Linked DNA regions of Paraglaciecola psychrophila 170. The protein of the gene in region 4 binds, or shares a complex with, the protein of the main gene of each other region. Links are inferred from orthologs where the notes say so. Each region holds a gene or a part of one and is shown on either strand. Other genes may lie near its edges. The genes, in order: accA, accC, accB and accD.

Region 1 (5,652 bases), 750 kb from region 4 along the record:
GAAATAGTAGGTGAAAAATTAGTTGCCGCAACAGGTAATAGTCATGGTAAGTTTCGTATGGCACTTGCAGGTGAGCAAGGTAAAGGTGGGGTCCACATTGACCAATGTTACTGGTCGGGGATCCTGTATCTGTCTAAAGATGAAGACTGCGTCGGAGGCACTGACTTTTACCGTAATAAAGAAACTAAAAGTGATACCGCTCCTCTTAATAAAGAGCAATTAAAAAATATGGGGTTTAACAATCATCAAGAATTCTGGGATGATTTAAAGGCTAATGGACAAGACGTTGAACAATGGCAATTAACCTCTCATATTCCTATGAAATATAATCGATTAGTGTTGTTTCGTCCTTGGCTTTTTCACAATGCTGGACCTGGATTTGGAGATTCCGTTGAAAACGGTAGGATTATTTACCCGTTATTTTATAACAACCAGTAGAACTGGTTGATTATCCGCCTAGCACCCGACGTTTTTGCAGCTTGTTGCTCAAGTTGCGCAAGCCCTTAAGCCTTTGAACCCTCAACTCTGACATGCACTATTTGCAATATCGAATCATTTTTAAGATTGCTGTCAAGTGCCTTAGCGCATTGCCAACTGCCATCGAGCAGTACTGCTAACACTTGCTCATTCTGAATCACTAGCAGAACAGAATCACGTAACCATGGTGCCACTTTCCATTGTTTAAACCATTGTTTAATGGGTTTTGAGTGACTGCTAACCGCAGGCTTAAACCTCGCAGAGTATCCACCGAAACGAAACGAAATAGGTCCCAAGTTTGGATTAACTGTTAGCTGTGACATATCGTCATCTTGAGGGCTATCAGCTTGTGAGCTTGCAGCTTGGATAAAGGTTAAGTCCCCCATATTATTGGGTAGCGAAACAGTGTTTTCACCCTGCCAAATTTTATTTAAAGTGGCTTTTTGTAGACTGGCTCTTATTACAAATAACTGTTGATCAAAGCGTCTAAACTGCCAGCCATTCCATTGCAAAATAGGTGTAGCGTCTTCTGCGGCATCAAGCACCTCTGGCCTAAGTTGATTTAATACTGTTAAAGATGGGCTTTGAATACCTAACTCAGACAACCAATAACGTACCAGCTGATGTAACCACGACGAGCTTAACGGCTTAAGCTCGGTGAGATATAAACTATTAGCAGAAGCTTGTATAGATTTGAGCTTGTTATAACAAATTTCATCCAACAAACCTTGTTGCTGGGCACATAACGCTGCACTTCGAGCCACAGAACGTGAAATTTCAGGCCAACGATGTTGTAAGATAGGTAGCACATCATGTCGTAAGAAATTGCGCTCAAAATCAGTGTTTTGATTCGACTCGTCTTCGCACCATTTCAAATTATGTTGCTGTGCATAGTCCAAAATAGCCTGTTGGGTGGTATCTAGTAGTGGTCGATAAAACCCAACCCGTTTGTCTGGTTGTAATCGGTAATTTACAACCCACTCACGGTTCATCGCTGACAGACCTTTAGGCCCTGCACCACGCTTTAACTGTAATAAAAATGTTTCAAGTTGGTCGTCTTGATGTTGTGCAAGTATCACTTGACTGTTAACTGGCGCTAATTCAACTAATTTGCTGTAGCGCGCTTCTCTTGCTTGTGCTTCAAGGCTTTGTCTTCGTAGTGCTACAACGGATACATTCGCAGTTTGAAACGCTATGTCTAACTGCGAACACACTTGCTGACAATGTGCTTGCCACTGGTCTGCATGTTGGCTTAAACCGTGATGGATATGAATAGCACTGAGTTGAAAATCAAGTTTAGCGTGCTCTCTTGCAAGCTGAAGCGCATGTAACAAAACATGGGAATCCACACCTCCACTGTAAGCAACAACGATATGAGTCGCCGACAAAAGCGGCTCACAGCGAAGTTGTTCTCTTAGAGTGTTTAAAACTGACATTATTATTCGCAACCTCTAATAACAAAAAACCATCTTTTCAGATGGCTTCTTATACTGTATTTATGTATTAATTTATAAAAAATACTGATTATTTAACAATAACCAAAAGACATTAGTCGTTCATAACGTTGAGATAATAACTCTTCGGTCGACAAACTACCAAGCTGAGCGAGTTGCTGTTTAAGGGTAGCCTTTAGATTGGCGGCCATACTGTCATAATCTCTATGAGCGCCACCTAATGGTTCACTCACAATCTGATTAATCAATCCTAACTCTTTAATTTGGCCCGCACTAACCCCCATAGCTTCAGCAGCTTGTGGTGCTTTTTCAGCACTTTTCCACAAAATAGAGGCACAACCTTCTGGTGAAATAACCGAGTAGGTGCTGTATTGCAACATGTTTACACGGTCGCCGACACCGATGGCCAATGCGCCACCAGAACCACCTTCGCCAATCACAGTACAGATAATAGGCACTTTTAAGCCTGACATGACTTTTAAGTTACGGGCGATAGCTTCACTTTGACCACGCTCTTCTGCGCCAACACCTGGATAAGCACCGGGAGTATCAATAAAAGTAAGAATAGGTAAATTGAAACGTTCAGCCATTTCCATCAAACGTAACGCTTTGCGATAACCTTCTGGTTTAGGCATGCCAAAGTTACGCTTAATTTTTTCTTTGGTATCGCGGCCTTTTTGATGACCAATAATCAACACTGGCTGCCCATCAATTTTAGCTAAGCCGCCCACTATGGCCTTGTCGTCCGCAAAGGCACGATCACCAGCAAGTTCATCAAACTCAGTACATATGCGCTCAATATAGTCATAGGTATAAGGACGCATTGGATGCCGCGCTATTTGAGATACCTGCCATGCGCCTAAGTTTGCAAATATTTTGCGACTTAATTCGGCACTTTTTTCTCGAAGTTTAGTGATCTCTTCTTCGATATTGAGATCGAATTCTCCCCCTTGATTGACCAGCCTTAACTCTTCAATCTTCGCTTCTAATTCTGCGATAGGTTTTTCGAATTCTAAAAAATTTACACTCATTGAACACCTAATAATAATTGTTTACAGCTTTCATTTGTTTACTTATATAAACGAATTAGTGAAATTCCAAGTCAACCTGAGGTTTACCCAATAGCTGTTGTAAGTCATATATTAACTCATCTTGGGGAGAAACATACCACTGCGCGCCCAAGGTTAAATCTACTTTTACGTCTGGATGTACATAATGTATCTGAACCGGACAACTGCCACCTTGATAAGGTTGCAAAATGGTTTGCATTTTAGCTAGAGTTGATGGATTACACCAGCTTGATTCTAAATGCACTTGCAAACCTTTGGCATTTTTCTCACGGGCTTGGACTAAGTCCATAACGTCACGTGCTGATATTGTATTGCCACCAGAGAATTCATCAAAGCTGACCTGTCCACTTATTACCAATATTTTGTCTGCTTGCAGCAATTCTTCGAACTGTTCAAGCATATCAGGGAAAAACCTAACATCAATTCTGGCGCTTTTATCATCTAATGTCACTAGTGCCCAACGACGACCACGTTTATTGGTCATCACCCTAACACCCAAGACTAAACCTACAGCGTACGCGATTTGGTCTCTGTTAGTTGGCTTTAGGTCAACTAAACGACAAGGCGCATAATGTTTGATTTCACTCAGGTACTGATTAATTGGATGACCGGTTAGATATAGTCCTAACGTAGTTTTCTCACCATCTAACCAGACTTTTTCTGGCCAATGAGGTACTTCAGCAAAGGCTTGTTGTACTTGCTCAGTCTCGGTGGTCAGCAAACCAAACATATCTGATTGCCCCGATGTTTTATTCTTAGCATGTTGACCGGCTGCGGCCAATGCGTCGGGTAAAGAAGACATTAATGACGCACGATGCGGGCCTAAATTATCTAATGCTCCTGCCAAGACTAATTTTTCTAAGATGCGCTTATTAATGCGTTTAAGGTCGACTTTGGCACAAAAATCAAATAAGTCACTGAATTTTCCGGTCTCTTCCCGCGCTTCGATAATCGCTTCGATAGGGCCTTCACCTACGCCTTTTATTGCACCTATGCCGTAAACAACGCGCCCTTCTTCATCCACCGTAAACTTACGGCTACCGGCATTAACATCGGGTGGTAATATGGTCAATCCCATGCGGTTACATTCATCAACCAGGGTCACAATTTTGTCTGAGTTATCCATATCCGCTGACATAACAGCAGCCATAAACTCAGCAGGATAATGAGTTTTAAGCCATAACGTTTGGTAAGACACTAAGGCGTAAGCTGCGGAGTGGGATTTGTTAAAACCATATCCAGCAAACTTTTCAACTAGGTCAAATATTTTAATCGCTAGAGTAGGATCAATGCCGTTTTCTTTGGCTCCAGTCTCGAATGACTCGCGCTGTTTCTCCATTTCCTCTAGGTTTTTCTTACCCATAGCACGGCGTAATAAATCTGCGCCACCCAAGCTATAACCCGACATGACCTGAGCAATCTGCATGACCTGCTCTTGATACAGGATAATGCCGTAGGTTGGTTGTAAGATTTCTTTTAAACATTCGTGTTGATATTCTGCATCAGGGTAAGAAACTTCTTCACGGCCATGCTTACGATCGATAAAGTTTTCAACCATGCCGGATTGTAATGGACCAGGCCTGAACAGTGCCACAAGTGCAATGATATCTTCAAATGAATCTGGTTTAAGGCGTTTAATCAACTCTTTCATACCACGGGATTCAAGCTGGAATACCGCTGTGGTTTCTGCATTTTGCAGTACCCTAAAACATTTTGCATCGACCAGAGGGATGGCAGCGATATCGACATCAATGCCTTTGCCCTCTTTGATCATATCAGTCGCCCACTGAATAATGGTCAGGGTACGTAATCCCAAGAAATCAAACTTAACCAGCCCTGCAGTCTCAACATCGTTTTTATCGAACTGAGTAACTGGGTTTTTACCTTCATCATCACAGTAAAGTGGTGCAAAATCGGTAATCAATGTGGGGGCAATCACTACGCCACCGGCATGTTTACCTGCGTTACGCGTGCAACCTTCCAGAATACGACACATGTCGATCAGCTCTTTGACATCTTCGTCTTGGCTGTATAACTCAGGTAAGCGCGGCTCTTCAAGAAAAGCTTTTTCTAACGTCATACCCGGAGTGGGTGGGATAAGTTTAGAGATCCTATCAACAAAACCATAAGGGTGCCCCAACACACGGCCCACATCGCGCACTACGGCTTTTGCCGCCATAGTACCGAAAGTAATGATTTGTGATACGGCATCGCGGCCATACATTTCGGCCACGTGATCAATTACCTCATCACGTCTGTCCATACAAAAATCGACATCGAAATCAGGCATAGATACCCGTTCAGGGTTTAAGAAACGTTCGAATAACAAGTCATATTCAAGTGGATCGAGGTCGGTGATATCCAGTGCATATGCCACTAATGAGCCAGCACCTGACCCTCGACCGGGGCCAACAGGAATATTATTGTCCTTACTCCATTGAATAAACTCCATCACGATCAAGAAATAACCGGGAAAACCCATTTGGTTGATAACCACAAGTTCAATGTCTAAGCGTTCATCATACTCAGGGCGTTTTTCTAAACGCACTTGCTCATCAGGAAACAAAAATGCCAGACGTCTTTCAAGACCTTCTTTGGAGACCTTGACTAAAAAGTCTTTGATATCCATTCCATCAGTCGGGAAATCAGGC
Region 2 (5,585 bases), 3.0 Mb from region 4 along the record:
GTAAGTTATACAGCCGAAGTTATCTCTGCTCACAGGACCCCAAATTCTCTTTCAGAATTTGCCGAGCAAGCTGCTTCTAAAGGTTATCAAGTCATTATTGGTGGAGCCGGTGGTGCAGCACATTTACCCGGTATGATCGCGGCACATACACATTTACCCGTATTTGGTGTACCTGTGCGCTCAAGCCAATTGAACGGTATTGACTCTTTACTCTCCATCGTGCAAATGCCCAAAGGCGTTGCAGTAGGCACATTAGCAATTGGTGAAGCCGGTGCAGCCAATGCTGGATTGTTAGCAGCGCAGGTAGTCGGCCTACAAAATCCAGAGGTACAACAAGCCATTATAAATTTTAGAGCCGAGCAAACAGCTACTGTGTTGGCACAAGACGAATTGGTCCTTCCCTCTTTATGATAAAATTAACGTGAGACTGTATAAATGAGCATATTAGTTCTTGGATCAGGCCAATTGGCTAGAATGATGGCTTTGTCTGGCTATCCGCTTGGAATAAGTGTTCAGGCAGTTGATGTAGTGGATAATAAGATTGTTGATCCTGTTACTAAGCATATTATCAACAACTCACTGGACAGGGTGATTGAGGAAGTCAATGCGATCACGGTAGAATTTGAAAGTATCCCTGAGGACCTGCTCGAGTTAGTCCATGGTAGCGGCAAACTCAAACCTAGCGTAGAGGCAATCCTAACTGGTGCTGATAGAGTAAGAGAGAAAAAATTACTCGAAAAGCTGGAGATTGCCAACTGCCCATTTGAAATCGTCACCGATGTCGAAGAATTAGATGCGGCAGTCGATAAGCTTGGTGAAAAATTAATCATCAAAGCAAGCAGAGATGGCTATGATGGATACGGTCAATGGCGTTTACAAAACCAAAGCGACTTACCTGAACTTAAGCTAAAACTATCAAAATTGAACTTGCACAAAGTGCCTTTAATAGTTGAGAAAATGCTCAACTTTGATCGAGAGCTTTCACTGGTTGCAGTACGCAGCAGTAAAGGTGATATTGCCTATTATCCACTTGCCGAAAACTTGCACTACCAAGGCCAATTACATGTCTCTATTGCACCTGCCCCGAAAGTTGACGAAGCACTCAGTCAACAAGCACAAGAAATCTTTAATAAACTAGCAGAATCCTTAGATTACGTAGGTGTATTGGCGGTAGAATTTTTCCAAATTGGCGAACAATTGCTAGTCAATGAAATTGCCCCACGAGTACATAACTCAGGACATTGGACCATGCAAGGCTCAGACACCTGCCAGTTTGAGAATCATCTAAGAGCTGTAAGAGGATTACCTTTAGGTTCAACTAAAGTGACCTCACCCACTGCAATGATCAATATCATAGGTTGCAAAGATTTTGCCCGCGATATGCTTAGCATTCCAGGCTGTCATTTACATTGGTATGGCAAAACACCACGGAAAAAACGCAAGATGGGACACTTTAATTTATGTGCCGACAATTATGCTGAGCTTGGTAACACGATGTTAGCTTTGGCCGAATACGTGCCAATAGAATACTTCCCGATGCTTAAAGATGAAGCAGCCCGATTGCTGAAACTTTAAGCATCTGATTAGAATTTTATGGTATTTGATTGACATCATATAAATTGTGAATACAATGGCGCTCGCTTTAGGGATTAGCTGCTACAAAGTAGTTTATCAACAACCCAAAAGTAGTGTCACCCAGAAAGATTTATCCTGTGTGCCGACTTAGCTCAGTTGGTAGAGCAACTGACTTGTAATCAGTAGGTCACCAGTTCGACTCCGGTAGTCGGCACCATTCTTTCCTTCAAATATCTTCAAACGGACTTGTAATCAGTAGCTAAGCTTCATAGCAGTTCGACTCCGGTAGTCGGCACCATTCTTTTCTTCAAATATTTTCAAACGGACTTGCAATCAGTAGCTAAGCTTCATAGCAGTTCGAATCCGGTAGTCGGCACCATTTTGTCGTAAAAATTCATCGAAACAAAACGCAGAGCGCAGCGAGTTCTTTTTTTTGAGGTGACATTTGCGCAACACAGCCATGAATGCTCAATTTTACGCTCTTAAAAAATAGTTATCAGTAGTCAAATACACATCCTTGATGATATGCAACCAATCTCGACTTCCGTGTCGAGCTGTTCAGCTGGGCGCTGCGGTGCAGCTACAAAGGCCAGCTTCACCTCCGGTAGTCGGCAACATTTTTGCCCATTTCTTTTAAAAAAAATTCACCTATAAATCTGAGAGGAATGCCTTATAGCGTTGGTTCGACATACTTGTATTGATATCTTGGAACAGCGATAAAGTCATCTTTTTTTATTTTCAATTTATAAGCAAGGTAATAATAACAAAATTATTTTGGCTGTTATTCACATTATTCAACAGCTCATTTTTATTCGCTCAAAAAAATACACTAGATGATGAGTATTGCCAAATTCAACTGATAATGAATGAACAATTCCATCCAGTTAGCCCACCCATTCAAACTCTTATTGAAAAAATTACACATAAATAATGTAATCCAACCCTGTTAACTTTTCGATGCTATTATTATTTTTTAACTCCAGATACCCTTGCCCACTCACCATCTATTTCAATCGGCTCCATAACAAAATCTTGGCTGTATAAGTCATTAATTTCTTGAGCTTGGTTATCTAAAATTCCGGAAAGCACTAATTTACCACCTGGCTTACAATAACCGGTAATTACGGTTCTTAATTCACGTAATGGTGCGGCAAGGATATTGGCTAACACCACATCTGCTTTTAGCTCTGGTTGATGTTCAGGCAGATATAATTCAATTTTTTCGCCAATATCATTACGATTGGCATTGTCTTGGCTGGCTAATAGGGCCTGAGGATCAATATCAATGCCTACAACGCGCTTAGCACCTAATTTTAGTGCAGCTATACCCAAGATTCCTGAACCACAACCAAAATCAACCACGGTTGCCTCAGACAACTCTAGGCTATCTAACCATCGCAGACACAAACTAGTAGTGGCATGTGTACCAGTACCAAAGGCTAATCCTGGGTCGAGCATCACATTCACTGCGTTTGGATCAGGTACATCACGCCAGCTGGGGCAAATCCATAAACGTTTGCCAAATTGCATAGGATGAAAATTCACCATCCATTCTCTTTCCCAGTCTTTATCTTCTAATTGGTCTAATTTATGGTTGAAGTTTTTACCTAACAGCTTGGACTTGCTTAGTTGGCTAATGACTTGCGACATATCGTATTGTGCGTCATACAAACCCACTATTTGGGTGTCTGGCCAGAGCATAACTTCCCCGGGTTTAGGTTCATACATTGGTGTGTCTTTAGCGTCTACAAAGGTCACAGCTTGTGCGCCATTAGCCGATAACATTTCGCCTATTTGTTCAGCGTATTCAGCTTGGCTGTTTATTTTTAATTGGATCCAGGGCATAAACGTACGTCACACTTGAAATTTTCCGCATTATAGAGCAAAAAAAAGAGCGATACACCGCTCTTTTTTAATCGATTTATAGGTTATTAGCGATCCAACTAATGGCCGCCCATACCGAGTTTTTTTCTAGGTAGTGAATATTGGCTCCACCCGCTGCAAAGGCCTCATCAGCCATAATGCTTTTCTGTAAATCAACATTGGTTTTAATCCCACCGATGACCAGTTCGTCTAATGCATGACGCATTCGGGCGATAGCCACTTCTCTGGTCTCACCGTAAGTAATCAATTTACCAATCATTGAGTCATAATATGGGGGCACTACATAATCGGTGTAGATATGTGAATCCCATCTCACACCCAAACCGCCCGGTGAATGAAACTTGGTGATTTTACCTGGGCTTGGAATAAAAGTTTTTGAGTCTTCTGCATTGATACGACATTCAATCGCATGACCTTTCACTTGTATCTGGTCTTGAGTCATTGACAACTTTTGACCTGCAGCTACTCTCAGTTGCTCTTTAATTAAATCAACACCGGTGATCATTTCCGACACTGGGTGTTCAACCTGAATACGAGTATTCATTTCGATAAAGTAAAACTCATTATTTTCAAACAAGAACTCAAAAGTACCTGCGCCACGATAGTTAATATCAATACAGGCTTGGCAACATCTTGCACCAATTGCCGCGCGCATTTCTGGGGTAATACCCGGTGCAGGAGCCTCTTCCACCACTTTTTGATGACGACGTTGCATAGAACAATCACGTTCACCTAGGTGAACCGCATTACCTTGACCATCAGCCAATATTTGAATTTCGACATGACGTGGATTTTCGAGGAATTTTTCCATGTACACAACATCATTATTAAATGCTGCGCCAGCTTCACTTTTGGTCATGGCAATGGATGTAATCAGTTCTTCTTCACTGCGTACCACACGCATACCACGACCACCACCGCCGCCTGCTGCTTTAATAATAATGGGGTAGCCGATAACTTTGGCAAGCTCTTTGTTACGGGCTTCGTTTTCGTCCAAAGGTCCATCAGAACCAGGAACACAAGGTACGCCAGCACTTTTCATCGATCTAATAGCTGAAACTTTATCACCCATTAAGTTAATGGTTTCGGCAGTCGGGCCAATAAAGGTGAAACCACTTTTTTCAACGGCTTCGGCAAAGTCAGCGTTCTCGGCTAAAAATCCGTAACCCGGATGAATAGCATCTGCATCGGTTATTTCAGCTGCGGCGATAATACGAGGGATATTCAGATAACTCTCTGTGGCAGATGCTTTACCAATACAGATTGTTTCGTCAGCTAACAATACATGTTTGAGTGACTCGTCGGCAGTCGAATGCACTGCCACAGTCTTAATGCCTAACTCTTTACAGGCACGCAAAATTCGCAGGGCGATCTCACCGCGATTTGCAATAAGGACTTTTTTTAACATTGTCATAGACCTTTTATTCAATCACAAACATTGGTTGGTCGAATTCTACAGGATCTTGGTTTTCAACTAAAATTTGTTTGACTACACCAGATTTATCCGACTCGATCTGATTCATCATTTTCATCGCTTCAATAATACATAGAGTGTCGCCAACATTGACTTTTTGACCGACTTCTGCAAACGATTTAACCCCTGGAGATGACGAACGATAAAAAGTACCCACCATAGGCGAACACATAATGTGACCACTTATCGCTGGCGCAGTTTCAGGAGCGGGAGCCGCAGCAGGTGCTAATTGTGGCTGTTGTACAAATTGTGGCTGTTGTACAAATTGTGGTTGTTGTACAAATTGTGGTTGTGGTGCAATTTGAGCTTCCGTGGCACCACGGTGGATGCGCACCGACTCTTCACCTTCAGTAATTTCTAGTTCAGATATGCCAGACTCTTCCACTAGCTCTATCAACTTTTTAATTTTACGTATGTCCATTTTTTTCTCTCTAATTAGTTAATCAACAAGAAAATTTTGCTGATGTTTATTTAGTTAAATATTGTTTTGCCGCCGCTAAGGCGAATTCATAACCTTGTGCACCTAACCCACAAATCACCCCTTGGGCAATGTTGGATAAGTAAGAATGCTGTCTGAACACCTCTCTAGCGTGAACATTCGATAAATGCACTTCGATAAAAGGGATAGACACACTCAAAAGTGCGTCTCTCA
Region 3 (5,527 bases), 3.0 Mb from region 4 along the record:
CCGCACTTACACTTTGCGGTATATCAAGCAATGCCTTTTGGAAAGTATCAATCACTGCCTTTTGTGTTTGAATAAAGACTGGGTCTTATCTCTATTCCTAGTTTAAGTTATCTACCGTGTCTTTTCTAATAGTGCGAGAATATCGATTGCCGGAACCGGTTTAGAAAAGTAATAACCTTGTAGATGCTGACATTTATTCTTTTTGAAAAACTCTACCTGCTCAAGGGTTTCAATACCCTCTGCCACTCAACTCATTTTTAATTGTTTAGCCATGCTTAGCGTTGTGAGGATAATGGCCTCATTATTTTGGTTTTTTCCGATGTCATCAACAAAACTTTTATCTACCTTGATGATGTTTATTGGGAATTCTTTAAGATACTTCAGAGATGAAAACCCAGTACCAAAATCATCTAACGCAATTAAAAAGCCTTTCTGCTGTATTTGGGTCATGTACGTCAGTGCTTTATCGTAATCGCGCATCAAGGCACTTTCGGTAATTTCAAAACGTATGGCTGTAACTGGTATATTATTTTGCTCCAAAAGCAGAATAATCTTATCAATTGAAGATTGGTTGTCGAAATGTTTAGCCGACAGGTTTACTGATATATACCCAGCAAAAAACATTCTGGCGCATTTCATTCAGTACTGGCATCGCTCGTTCAAACGCATCTAATGTCATATGCTCTATTAAACCAAGCTCCTCTGAAACAGGAATAAATATATCTGGAGTTATCATGCCGCTTCGAGTCGGCCAGCGCATCAGGATGAAGTGGTCTAATTGATTCGGACACTCTAGTTAAGAGATAATACTCAAAACTGGAGTGGACTATGAATGCACGTAAGAAATATTCAAAAGAATTTAAATTGGATGCCATCGCATAGGTGGTAGAGCAAAAATACAAAGCAAGAACGGGTGCATTGGCGTAATTACTCTACACGATTTAGCGCCCAACAAGACATCTTGAATTACATGACCATGTGGTACAACAGCCATAGACTTCATTCGTACTTGGATTACCAAAGTCCTAATAACTTTGAACAACAAAACAATGAATTACAAAAAGTAGCTTAACTGAGGTAGTCGTATTAGGTTGACCAGGTCAGAATGCCTTGTGACAATAAATGGGTTCTAACATTACTACCATTATTAAGCATTTTATCTGGTAACAAATATTCAACAGAAAGCTTATTAGTAACATATGAATAGGAATAAACACCCTCATCCATTGAGAATAATATGTTTCCCAGTTCGTCCTCGCTAACGTAACTGGCTTTTTGTGTTAATTGGTTATCCCGCTTTAACTTTAAATTGATAATATTTTTGGTTGTATTTTTCGTGAGGTTATATTGGTGAACGCCTTTGACAGAGTCACTGACCCAAAGGTTTCTTTTTGAGTCCTGAAACAAATAATTTATAGGGGCAGCATTGAATTCGTTGTTTGGACCAAGGACTTGCTGGTTTTGATAGCCATCAAATCAGCGGTACCCAGTCACAAAAAACCTTCATCATCTAATAACAGAGAATTGATAGTATTCTGAGATAAACCATTATCTGTGGATAAACGAGAAAATGTTGGGTCCTGGATCAACGGCTCACCTTGACTCGCAGTTGAGACAAGCAACAATAAAAAATTGATTAAAAAATAATATCTCGTTGGCCTAAAGTAGGCTCTATTCATCATTTCTGCAGGTACATATTTATCCACGTTCAAATAATAAAAAGTAAATGACATCAATTTATACACTAATAAACCTCACGTCTCACAATGCATGATTTAATAAAATGGCTCTTATTAAATCATAAGTGACACTCAATACTTTTAGGCTTATCGGGTACCAAAAATTTTATCACCAGCATCCCCAAGCCCTGGCAATATGTAACCCTGTTCATTCAGTCTTTCATCGATTGCTGCGGTATAAATGTCGACATCAGGATGTGCAGCTTGAACTGCCTCTAAACCCTCTGGAGCCGCGACTAAAAATAGCCCCATAATATGTTTACAGCCTTTTTGCTTGAGTAAATCTACGGTGGCAATAAGAGTGCCACCAGTAGCTAACATCGGATCTACAATTAATGCGGTGCGTTCTGCGGCGTCTTTTACGACTTTATCGAAATAGGCAACAGGTTGTAGCGTTTCTTCATCACGATACAAACCTACCACACTAATTTTAGCATTAGGGATTAGCCTTAAAACACCATCCAACATACCTAAACCGGCACGTAAAATAGGAACGACTGTTATTTTTTTGCCCTTTATTTTTTGTATGTTTATTTTTTTCCCATTCCAATCTGTGGTTTCAACCACCTCAGTCTGTAGCTCTCTAGTGGCTTCATAAGTTAAAAGGTTACCCACCTCGCTCGCTAACTCCCGAAAATCTTTACTGCTAATCCCTTCTTCACGCATTAAACCTATTTTGTGTTGAATTAAAGGGTGATGAATTTCGTGTACGGGCATACTTATTTCTCGCGGTTATTGTTGAGACTGTAGTCTTGGACAAATCTCTGTCCGTGGTCAAGACACTCAGGATAGAACTGTTGAAAGCTAGACTCAAGCTTATCCCCATTTAGAAGTAAAAAAGACTGGGCTTGGTCGGCAAACATAACTTTATTTCTCAATCGATGTTCAATACTAGTGAATGCTCTAAAACAGCTTTCGACATTGACATATTGATTTAACCATTGTTGGGTTTTCAAGCGCTCGGCCTGTTTATTAAAATGCGCATTATCAGGTAATGAAAATTGTTCAAGTTGTTGATAAAAATTAGCAAAGACAATATTGAAGTGGGTGTCAGAGTAACGTTTCCAAGATTGCATCAGTAGGTAATCAAAATAGATATCGATAATTACCCCAGCCATCCTTCGAATATTACTGGGAAAACATTGTCTTAATTCAATTATTAGAGGGTGTGAATCAGTGAACACGTCAATACTACGATGCAAACGGATACCTTGTTCAATCTCAAAAGGTAAGTGCTGCAGGTGACTGCCTTTAACAAAGTCTCCAAGAAAATTGCCCAGCAAGTTGGTTTGAGTATGTGAGCCTATGTGGATATGGGCGATATAATTCAAATTAAAAAACACTCCAATGTAGGTAGGTAATAAGTCCCAATAAAAGCATAAAATACGTTAACTTGGCGGCAATCTTCGCTGATAAGACCAGTATTTTGCTGTTAATTTCTATTTGCTCTCTATAATGGATGAATAATTTAAGTTAATGTGCATTTAATGTACGAAGATCGATTTTGAAATAATGTTTTTCATATGCAGAAACACTCAACAGAATCATTACTAATTAAAATGGCGACCTAGTGAAAGTATTAGTTATCAATGGCCCAAATTTAAACATGTTAGGCAAGCGCGAGCCTGCAACATATGGCTCACAAAATCTACAACAAATTGTCAGTAGGTTAAGTACTTATGCTGACTCAATAGGTTTGAGTTTAACTCACGTGCAGTCAAATGCTGAACACGAGTTAATTGATACTATTCATAAAGCTTTTGAAAAAATAGACTTTATTGTCATTAACCCAGGTGCATTTACGCATACCAGTATTGCATTGAGAGACGCACTTTTGAGTGTGTCTATCCCTTTTATCGAAGTGCATTTATCGAATGTTCACGCTAGAGAGGTGTTCAGACAGCATTCTTACTTATCCAACATTGCCCAAGGGGTGATTTGTGGGTTAGGTGCACAAGGTTATGAATTCGCCTTAGCGGCGGCAAAACAATATTTAACTAAATAAACATCAGCAAAATTTTCTTGTTGATTAACTAATTAGAGAGAAAAAAATGGACATACGTAAAATTAAAAAGTTGATAGAGCTAGTGGAAGAGTCTGGCATATCTGAACTAGAAATTACTGAAGGTGAAGAGTCGGTGCGCATCCACCGTGGTGCCACGGAAGCTCAAATTGCACCACAACCACAATTTGTACAACAACCACAATTTGTACAACAGCCACAATTTGTACAACAGCCACAATTAGCACCTGCTGCGGCTCCCGCTCCTGAAACTGCGCCAGCGATAAGTGGTCACATTATGTGTTCGCCTATGGTGGGTACTTTTTATCGTTCGTCATCTCCAGGGGTTAAATCGTTTGCAGAAGTCGGTCAAAAAGTCAATGTTGGCGACACTCTATGTATTATTGAAGCGATGAAAATGATGAATCAGATCGAGTCGGATAAATCTGGTGTAGTCAAACAAATTTTAGTTGAAAACCAAGATCCTGTAGAATTCGACCAACCAATGTTTGTGATTGAATAAAAGGTCTATGACAATGTTAAAAAAAGTCCTTATTGCAAATCGCGGTGAGATCGCCCTGCGAATTTTGCGTGCCTGTAAAGAGTTAGGCATTAAGACTGTGGCAGTGCATTCGACTGCCGACGAGTCACTCAAACATGTATTGTTAGCTGACGAAACAATCTGTATTGGTAAAGCATCTGCCACAGAGAGTTATCTGAATATCCCTCGTATTATCGCCGCAGCTGAAATAACCGATGCAGATGCTATTCATCCGGGTTACGGATTTTTAGCCGAGAACGCTGACTTTGCCGAAGCCGTTGAAAAAAGTGGTTTCACCTTTATTGGCCCGACTGCCGAAACCATTAACTTAATGGGTGATAAAGTTTCAGCTATTAGATCGATGAAAAGTGCTGGCGTACCTTGTGTTCCTGGTTCTGATGGACCTTTGGACGAAAACGAAGCCCGTAACAAAGAGCTTGCCAAAGTTATCGGCTACCCCATTATTATTAAAGCAGCAGGCGGCGGTGGTGGTCGTGGTATGCGTGTGGTACGCAGTGAAGAAGAACTGATTACATCCATTGCCATGACCAAAAGTGAAGCTGGCGCAGCATTTAATAATGATGTTGTGTACATGGAAAAATTCCTCGAAAATCCACGTCATGTCGAAATTCAAATATTGGCTGATGGTCAAGGTAATGCGGTTCACCTAGGTGAACGTGATTGTTCTATGCAACGTCGTCATCAAAAAGTGGTGGAAGAGGCTCCTGCACCGGGTATTACCCCAGAAATGCGCGCGGCAATTGGTGCAAGATGTTGCCAAGCCTGTATTGATATTAACTATCGTGGCGCAGGTACTTTTGAGTTCTTGTTTGAAAATAATGAGTTTTACTTTATCGAAATGAATACTCGTATTCAGGTTGAACACCCAGTGTCGGAAATGATCACCGGTGTTGATTTAATTAAAGAGCAACTGAGAGTAGCTGCAGGTCAAAAGTTGTCAATGACTCAAGACCAGATACAAGTGAAAGGTCATGCGATTGAATGTCGTATCAATGCAGAAGACTCAAAAACTTTTATTCCAAGCCCAGGTAAAATCACCAAGTTTCATTCACCGGGCGGTTTGGGTGTGAGATGGGATTCACATATCTACACCGATTATGTAGTGCCCCCATATTATGACTCAATGATTGGTAAATTGATTACTTACGGTGAGACCAGAGAAGTGGCTATCGCCCGAATGCGTCATGCATTAGACGAACTGGTCATCGGTGGGATTAAAACCAA
Region 4 (5,447 bases):
CGCAATACCAAACTGATACAACAGGCAACATGTGAGAAAGCGTTGCCTCAATATCTTTGTCTGCCAACATACCTACAACCGCTATAACGCGTTTATATTGCATATTTCTAATATCGAAGGCTAACAAACTCGTAGCATGCGGGTTATGTGCTACATCTAACATAACGCAGGGTTTATTTTGTATAACCTGGCGCCTTCCGGGCAAACTGGTTTGATTAATTACCTGTGTCATCTGGAAATCGTCTAAATTCAATCCTAATATTTCGATGACTTGTAATGCTGTTGAGGCATTTTGAGCGGGGATATTAGGAATAGGTAGATTGTCATAACGACTATTAACACCTTGCCAATGAAATCCTTTCGTGTCTAGTTGGAATTGAAAATCAGTACCTTGCCATACAGGTTTGACCTGATAACTAGAGGCGGCCTCTACTAGTGTAATGGGGGGATGGGGTTCACCAATAACAGCGGGAATATTAGCTCTAAATATACCCGCCTTTTCAATAGCAATTAATTCTTTAGTATGACCAAGCCAATCTTGATGGTCTAAATCAATACTGGTTATTACAGCGATAGTGGCATCGACAATATTAATAGCATCTAATCGCCCACCTAACCCCACTTCTAACAACAAATAATCTGCACTGGAGTCAGCCATGAGTTGCAGTGCCGCTAGTGTGCCAAATTCAAAATAGGTTAATGAAGTAACGCCTCGCGCTTTATCTACCTTCAAAAATGCTTGGCAGTGAGCTTTTTCTGTCAGCATGGCGCCAGCAACTCTGACACGCTCACGGTAATCTAAAAGGTGCGGTGAACTAAATACAGCGACTGAATGTTTTGACGCCAATAAAGCTTGCTCAATAAAGGCACAGGTAGTGCCCTTACCATTAGTACCGGCAACAGTGATAATGGTTCGCTGGCTGAGATCCACTTGCATATTGCAAAAAACCTCGGCAACCCGTTCTAATCCCAACTCAATGTTGCTTGGATGAACCTGTTCAAGATAAGTCAGCCATTGGTTTAATGTCCAAGCCTCTTTTTCAGAGGCTTGAGTGGTGGAGATATAAGACATTATTTAATGATGTTGGTGATGCAGTTTCGACAATAAACTATATAACTTGTCGCGCATTTCACGGCGATCGACAATGATATCAATCGCACCTTTTTCTAACAAAAATTCACTGCGTTGAAATCCTGCAGGTAATGTTTCACGCACCGTTTGTTCAATCACTCTTGGACCTGCAAAGCCAATCAAAGCTTTAGGCTCTGCTACGTTCACGTCACCCAACATAGCTAAACTTGCAGAGACGCCACCCATAGTCGGATCAGTCATAACTGAAATATACGGCAACCCTTTATCGCTCATTTTAGCTAATGCTGCACTTGTTTTAGCCATCTGCATCAAAGACAAAAGTGCCTCTTGCATACGTGCTCCTCCACTCGTTGAAAAACAAATAAGTGGCGTATTATTTTCTAAACAGGCATTCACTGCTTTAACAAATCTAGCACCCACAACTGAAGCCATCGAGCCGCCCATGAAGGCAAACTCAAATGCAGCCACAACAACGGGCATACCGTTCAGTTTACCCTGCATCACAACTATCGCGTCTTTTTCTTTGGTGGCCTTTTGAGCGCTACTTAATCTGTCTTTATATTTCTTGGAATCTTTAAATTTCAGTAAATCTTGTGGCTCTAAATCTGCGCCCAACTCGACCCTATCACCTTGGTCTAAAAAGTGATTGATCCGTGCGCGTGCGGTAATACGCATATGGTGATCACATTTAGGGCAAACGCCTAACTGCTTTTCTAACTCTGTTTTATACAGAACAGCTGCACATTCACTGCATTTAGTCCAAATTCCTTCTGGCACGTTACTTTTAGTCAATGACTTAGTGCGTGGTAGTATTTTTTCAATCCAACTCATATCAAATCCTGTTATGCAATTTGTTAATCTTAACTAATTGACAATATTCAACGGTTCGTTTAATACCCGTTTTAAGCCCTGTAGGCCGAAAGAAACCCTATTAAATCACATCAAGCACATATCAAGAATACAAAACTGGTCTTAGAAGTATTAATCTGGTAAAAATAATGGTCCCAAGGGTGTAGTCGGTAAATCAAAAACTTCGGGGTAAGTAACATGAACTAAGTATAAACCATTCGGTTTTGCAGTGGATGCAGCTTTAGTTCGGTCTTTACCTTCTAACAATGTCTTCATCCAAATTGTGGGTTTTTCTTTTTTACCAATCGTCAAAAGAGAACCTGTAATATTGCGTACCATATGATGCAAAAATGCGTTCGCGGTTACATCAATCATAATGTAATCACCAAATCGGCTCACATTGATATGAGTCATCTGGCGGACCGGAGTGTTAGCCTGACAGTCCACAGCTCTAAACGCACTAAAGTCATTTTTACCTAACAAATGTTGAGCTGCTTGATGCATCAACTTATGGTCCAACTCATTATGTATATGCGTTACGCCTTTGGGTAAGATGCTATTACGTAGACGATGATTATAAATGACATATCGGTAACGCCGTGCAGTAGCAGAAAAACGCGCATGAAACTCGTCATCCGTATTTTTAACCCATTTTATTGCAATTGAGTTAGGTAAAAAGCGATTCAAACCGATAGTCCATGCACGGTCAGGCCGCTGAATATTTGTATCAAAATGTACCACTTGGCAAGTAGCATGCACCCCTGCGTCAGTTCTCCCGGCACAGACTGCCTTGATAGGTTCGTCGGCTATAGTTGTTAACGCTTCTTCAACGTGCTGTTGCACACTAGCCACAGTTTGTTGGCGCTGCCAACCGTGGTAGGGTGCGCCATTATATTCAATGCCCAGAGCTAATCGCATCAGTCCACTTTCGTTATTCAAAAAATTCGCGGTATTGTAAGGAACTTATCAGTAAATAACAGGGGTTTTTAAACAAACCGCAGTAAAGAGCATTCTTAGGCTCGAACCAATCATTTAATCTCGCTTAAAATCGACCGAGTGAAGATCATGTTTTTTTATCAGTTTGTGCATATCAGTTCGATTTCTTCCGGCTAATTCTGCTGCCCGAGTCACATTACCATCCGTCATTTTAAGCAACCTCAATAAATATTTTTGCTCAAAGGCATCCCTTGCTTCTGTCAAAGTTGGCCATTTCTGCTCTGATGCAGATAAAGCTTGTTCAACTAAATGTGATGCAATAATGGGAGTTTGAGTTAGGGCGACACATTGTTCAACCACGTTAACGAGCTGCCGAACGTTACCTGGCCACAAACAAGTAGTCAGGAGTTGCATTGCATCATCAGAAAAACGATTAACCTTAACCTGATGGCGTTCTGCGCTCGTTTTTAACAAGTGGCGTGCTAGTAATGGGATATCTTCAGAGCGTTCTCTTAGTGTAGGTAAAGTGATATTCACTACATTGAGTCGGTAATACAAATCTTCTCTGAAATTGCCCAGCTCCATTTCTTTATTGAGGTTTTTATGGGTCGCGGATATAACTCTCACATCAATTGGAATTTGTTTACTGCTGCCCACGGGACGGATAGTTTGTTCTTGCAGTGCTCTAAGTAACTTAACTTGAAGCGGGATGGGCATATCGCCAATTTCATCTAAAAATAAAGTACCACCATCGGCTTCTCTAAAGAGTCCATTATGTTCATTAACCGCCCCTGTAAATGAACCTTTAGCATGACCAAACAGTTCAGATTCGAGCAAGTTTTCTGGTAAAGCCCCGCAGTTGATCGCTACAAAAGCTTTATCCACTCTTTTACTGGCTTTATGAATGGCACTGGCCAAAAGTTCTTTTCCGGTGCCACTGGCACCGCTTATTAACACGCTAACATCGCGCTTGGCAACACGGTAAGCTTGATCAAGCAGTTGTTCCATTTGCATCGAACGGGTAATGATTTTTTCACACCACTGTCCATTTTGCGCTCCTTGGCTTTGACTCACCGCTTTTTTCATCAAACTGCGTAATTCATCATGATCTATGGGTTTAGTCAAAAAACCGAATACACCTCTTTGTGTCGCTTCAACAGCATCTTGAATAGTGCCGTGAGCGGTCATTAAAATAACAGGCACATCTTTTCCAAGTGCCATAATTTCTTCAAAAAGGTTTAAACCGTCTAATCCTGGCATCCGCAAATCACTCAATACCACGTCAAAATTTTGGGTGTTGATTAACCTTAATGCCTCTTTACCGCCGCCAGCACTTTGAACATTGTAACCTTCACCTTTCAACCTAATGGCCATTAAGCGTAATAAACTTTCATCATCATCAACCAACAGAACATTAGGATCTGATGTATTCAACTGATTCATTATCTAACCTCTTCGATACTTTGAATAATAGATGCTTCGATATTAAGCAACTGATCTATCTGACCTTGTTGTTTTTTTAAGAGTATTTGTAGCTCTTCAATTTTGAAAGATTGTTGAGTGTTAATTTTACTCAAAGTCACTAACGCAGATTCCATTTCCAGCAAATCCTGGCTCGGGTAATAGAGTGCAACTAAAATAAAACGGCGCATCTGTGAAGTTAACTTCGGTAAAATTGACTCTACCCAACCTTGTGCTCGCAAACGGTCTTGAAACGGAGTGCTTTTACCTTGGCTAAGCAGTACTTTTTTCAATACATCAGCATCTTGTTCAGACAATGCTTCTATGTGTTTTTTACGCTCAGGCCATGATACATCCTCAATTTCGTACCAAAATTTCAACCAATATTCGATTTTACAATTATTGCCTTGTGAGGAGTTTAGCCATACACAGGCAGGTTGTATGATTAATACTTCAGCGCTATTTGGGGGGGTATTTAAAGACGGCAGCAACTCACAACTGGAAAACAAAATAAAGGTGCTCAACACTGTTAATAATTTCGATTTCATATACTCGCTTCTTTACCTGGGATCTGCACACGAATACACACGTCTGCATAATCCACTTCAACCATTTCAGCTTTGCCAAACATCATTCTGGCGCAATCGGCAACGATGGATAATCCAAGTCCAGAGCCTGTTACCCTATCATTTCGCACGCCCTCACCACGACTAAAAGGCTGAAATAGAATATGCCGTTGATCCATATCAATTTGTTGACCGCGATTAGCAAAATCTAAAACCTGCATGTTACCTTTCTGATAGAGTCTAATATTAATCGGACTGCCTTTACTGCCGTGAGCAATGGCATTTGACACCAAGTTATCCAAAATCCTTCTAAACAACGTTTGATCAGCAAAAACGGTGGCTAATTCTAATTTCATATCTATCTGATTATCATGCTGTTTAATCGCCAAACTGTTTTCTGTCACAAATTCATTAAAAAAACGTTCACTGTTGATTTTTGAAAACACTGGCTTAGCTTGTTGTAGCAACAAATTGTAATCAAGCAGTTGCACAATAAGTAAATTTAATCTGTCCGTGCTGCTGTTTAGAAGTGATAACACCTC

What was found.
Region 1: the proteins of accD (region 4) and accA are in contact, whole or in part, in a solved structure (PDB 8UXZ), measured with the Escherichia coli proteins. The link is inferred for Paraglaciecola psychrophila 170 from one-to-one orthologs.
Region 2: the proteins of accD (region 4) and accC are in contact, whole or in part, in a solved structure (PDB 8UXZ), measured with the Escherichia coli proteins. The link is inferred for Paraglaciecola psychrophila 170 from one-to-one orthologs.
Region 3: the proteins of accD (region 4) and accB are in contact, whole or in part, in a solved structure (PDB 8UXZ), measured with the Escherichia coli proteins. The link is inferred for Paraglaciecola psychrophila 170 from one-to-one orthologs.

The regions. Positions count from the first base shown.
Region 1 is NC_020514.1:3,932,472-3,938,123, forward strand. What follows is about bases 985-3,954. They hold accA (acetyl-CoA carboxylase carboxyl transferase subunit alpha), read right to left. Parts: upstream 2,963-3,954; coding sequence 2,006-2,962; downstream 985-2,005. Other genes in these bases: tilS (tRNA lysidine(34) synthetase TilS), read right to left, coding at 985-1,913; dnaE (DNA polymerase III subunit alpha), read right to left, coding at 3,018-3,954. Also shown: C427_RS17250 (DUF6445 family protein), read left to right, coding at 1-438; more of tilS, read right to left, coding at 504-984; more of dnaE, read right to left, coding at 3,955-5,652. UniProt on the Escherichia coli protein: Component of the acetyl coenzyme A carboxylase (ACC) complex. First, biotin carboxylase catalyzes the carboxylation of biotin on its carrier protein (BCCP) and then the CO(2) group is transferred by the carboxyltransferase to acetyl-CoA to form malonyl-CoA.
Region 2 is NC_020514.1:138,946-144,530, reverse strand. The notes cover bases 2,683-5,585. They hold accC (acetyl-CoA carboxylase biotin carboxylase subunit), read right to left. Parts: upstream 4,868-5,585; coding sequence 3,497-4,867; downstream 2,683-3,496. Other genes in these bases: aroQ (type II 3-dehydroquinate dehydratase), read right to left, coding at 5,401-5,585; accB (acetyl-CoA carboxylase biotin carboxyl carrier protein), read right to left, coding at 4,881-5,354; prmA (50S ribosomal protein L11 methyltransferase), read right to left, coding at 2,683-3,420. Outside these bases: purE (5-(carboxyamino)imidazole ribonucleotide mutase), read left to right, coding at 1-411; C427_RS00685 (5-(carboxyamino)imidazole ribonucleotide synthase), read left to right, coding at 436-1,575; more of prmA, read right to left, coding at 2,542-2,682. UniProt on the Escherichia coli protein: This protein is a component of the acetyl coenzyme A carboxylase complex; first, biotin carboxylase catalyzes the carboxylation of the carrier protein and then the transcarboxylase transfers the carboxyl group to form malonyl-CoA.
Region 3 is NC_020514.1:135,387-140,913, forward strand. What follows is about bases 2,683-5,527. They hold accB (acetyl-CoA carboxylase biotin carboxyl carrier protein), read left to right. Parts: upstream 2,683-3,790; coding sequence 3,791-4,264; downstream 4,265-5,527. Other genes in these bases: C427_RS00655 (acyl carrier protein phosphodiesterase), read right to left, coding at 2,683-3,070; aroQ (type II 3-dehydroquinate dehydratase), read left to right, coding at 3,310-3,744; accC (acetyl-CoA carboxylase biotin carboxylase subunit), read left to right, coding at 4,278-5,527. Also shown: C427_RS00630 (M23 family metallopeptidase), read left to right, coding at 1-75; C427_RS26850 (EAL domain-containing protein), read right to left, coding at 247-639; C427_RS00645 (hypothetical protein), read right to left, coding at 1,491-1,745; upp (uracil phosphoribosyltransferase), read right to left, coding at 1,827-2,456; more of C427_RS00655, read right to left, coding at 2,459-2,682. UniProt on the Escherichia coli protein: This protein is a component of the acetyl coenzyme A carboxylase complex; first, biotin carboxylase catalyzes the carboxylation of the carrier protein and then the transcarboxylase transfers the carboxyl group to form malonyl-CoA.
Region 4 is NC_020514.1:3,187,657-3,193,103, forward strand. The notes cover bases 1-2,765. They hold accD (acetyl-CoA carboxylase, carboxyltransferase subunit beta), read right to left. Parts: upstream 1,925-2,765; coding sequence 1,076-1,924; downstream 1-1,075. Other genes in these bases: folC (bifunctional tetrahydrofolate synthase/dihydrofolate synthase), read right to left, coding at 1-1,072; truA (tRNA pseudouridine(38-40) synthase TruA), read right to left, coding at 2,075-2,765. Also shown: more of truA, read right to left, coding at 2,766-2,860; C427_RS13940 (sigma 54-interacting transcriptional regulator), read right to left, coding at 2,975-4,321; C427_RS13945 (hypothetical protein), read right to left, coding at 4,321-4,887; C427_RS13950 (sensor histidine kinase), read right to left, coding at 4,884-5,447.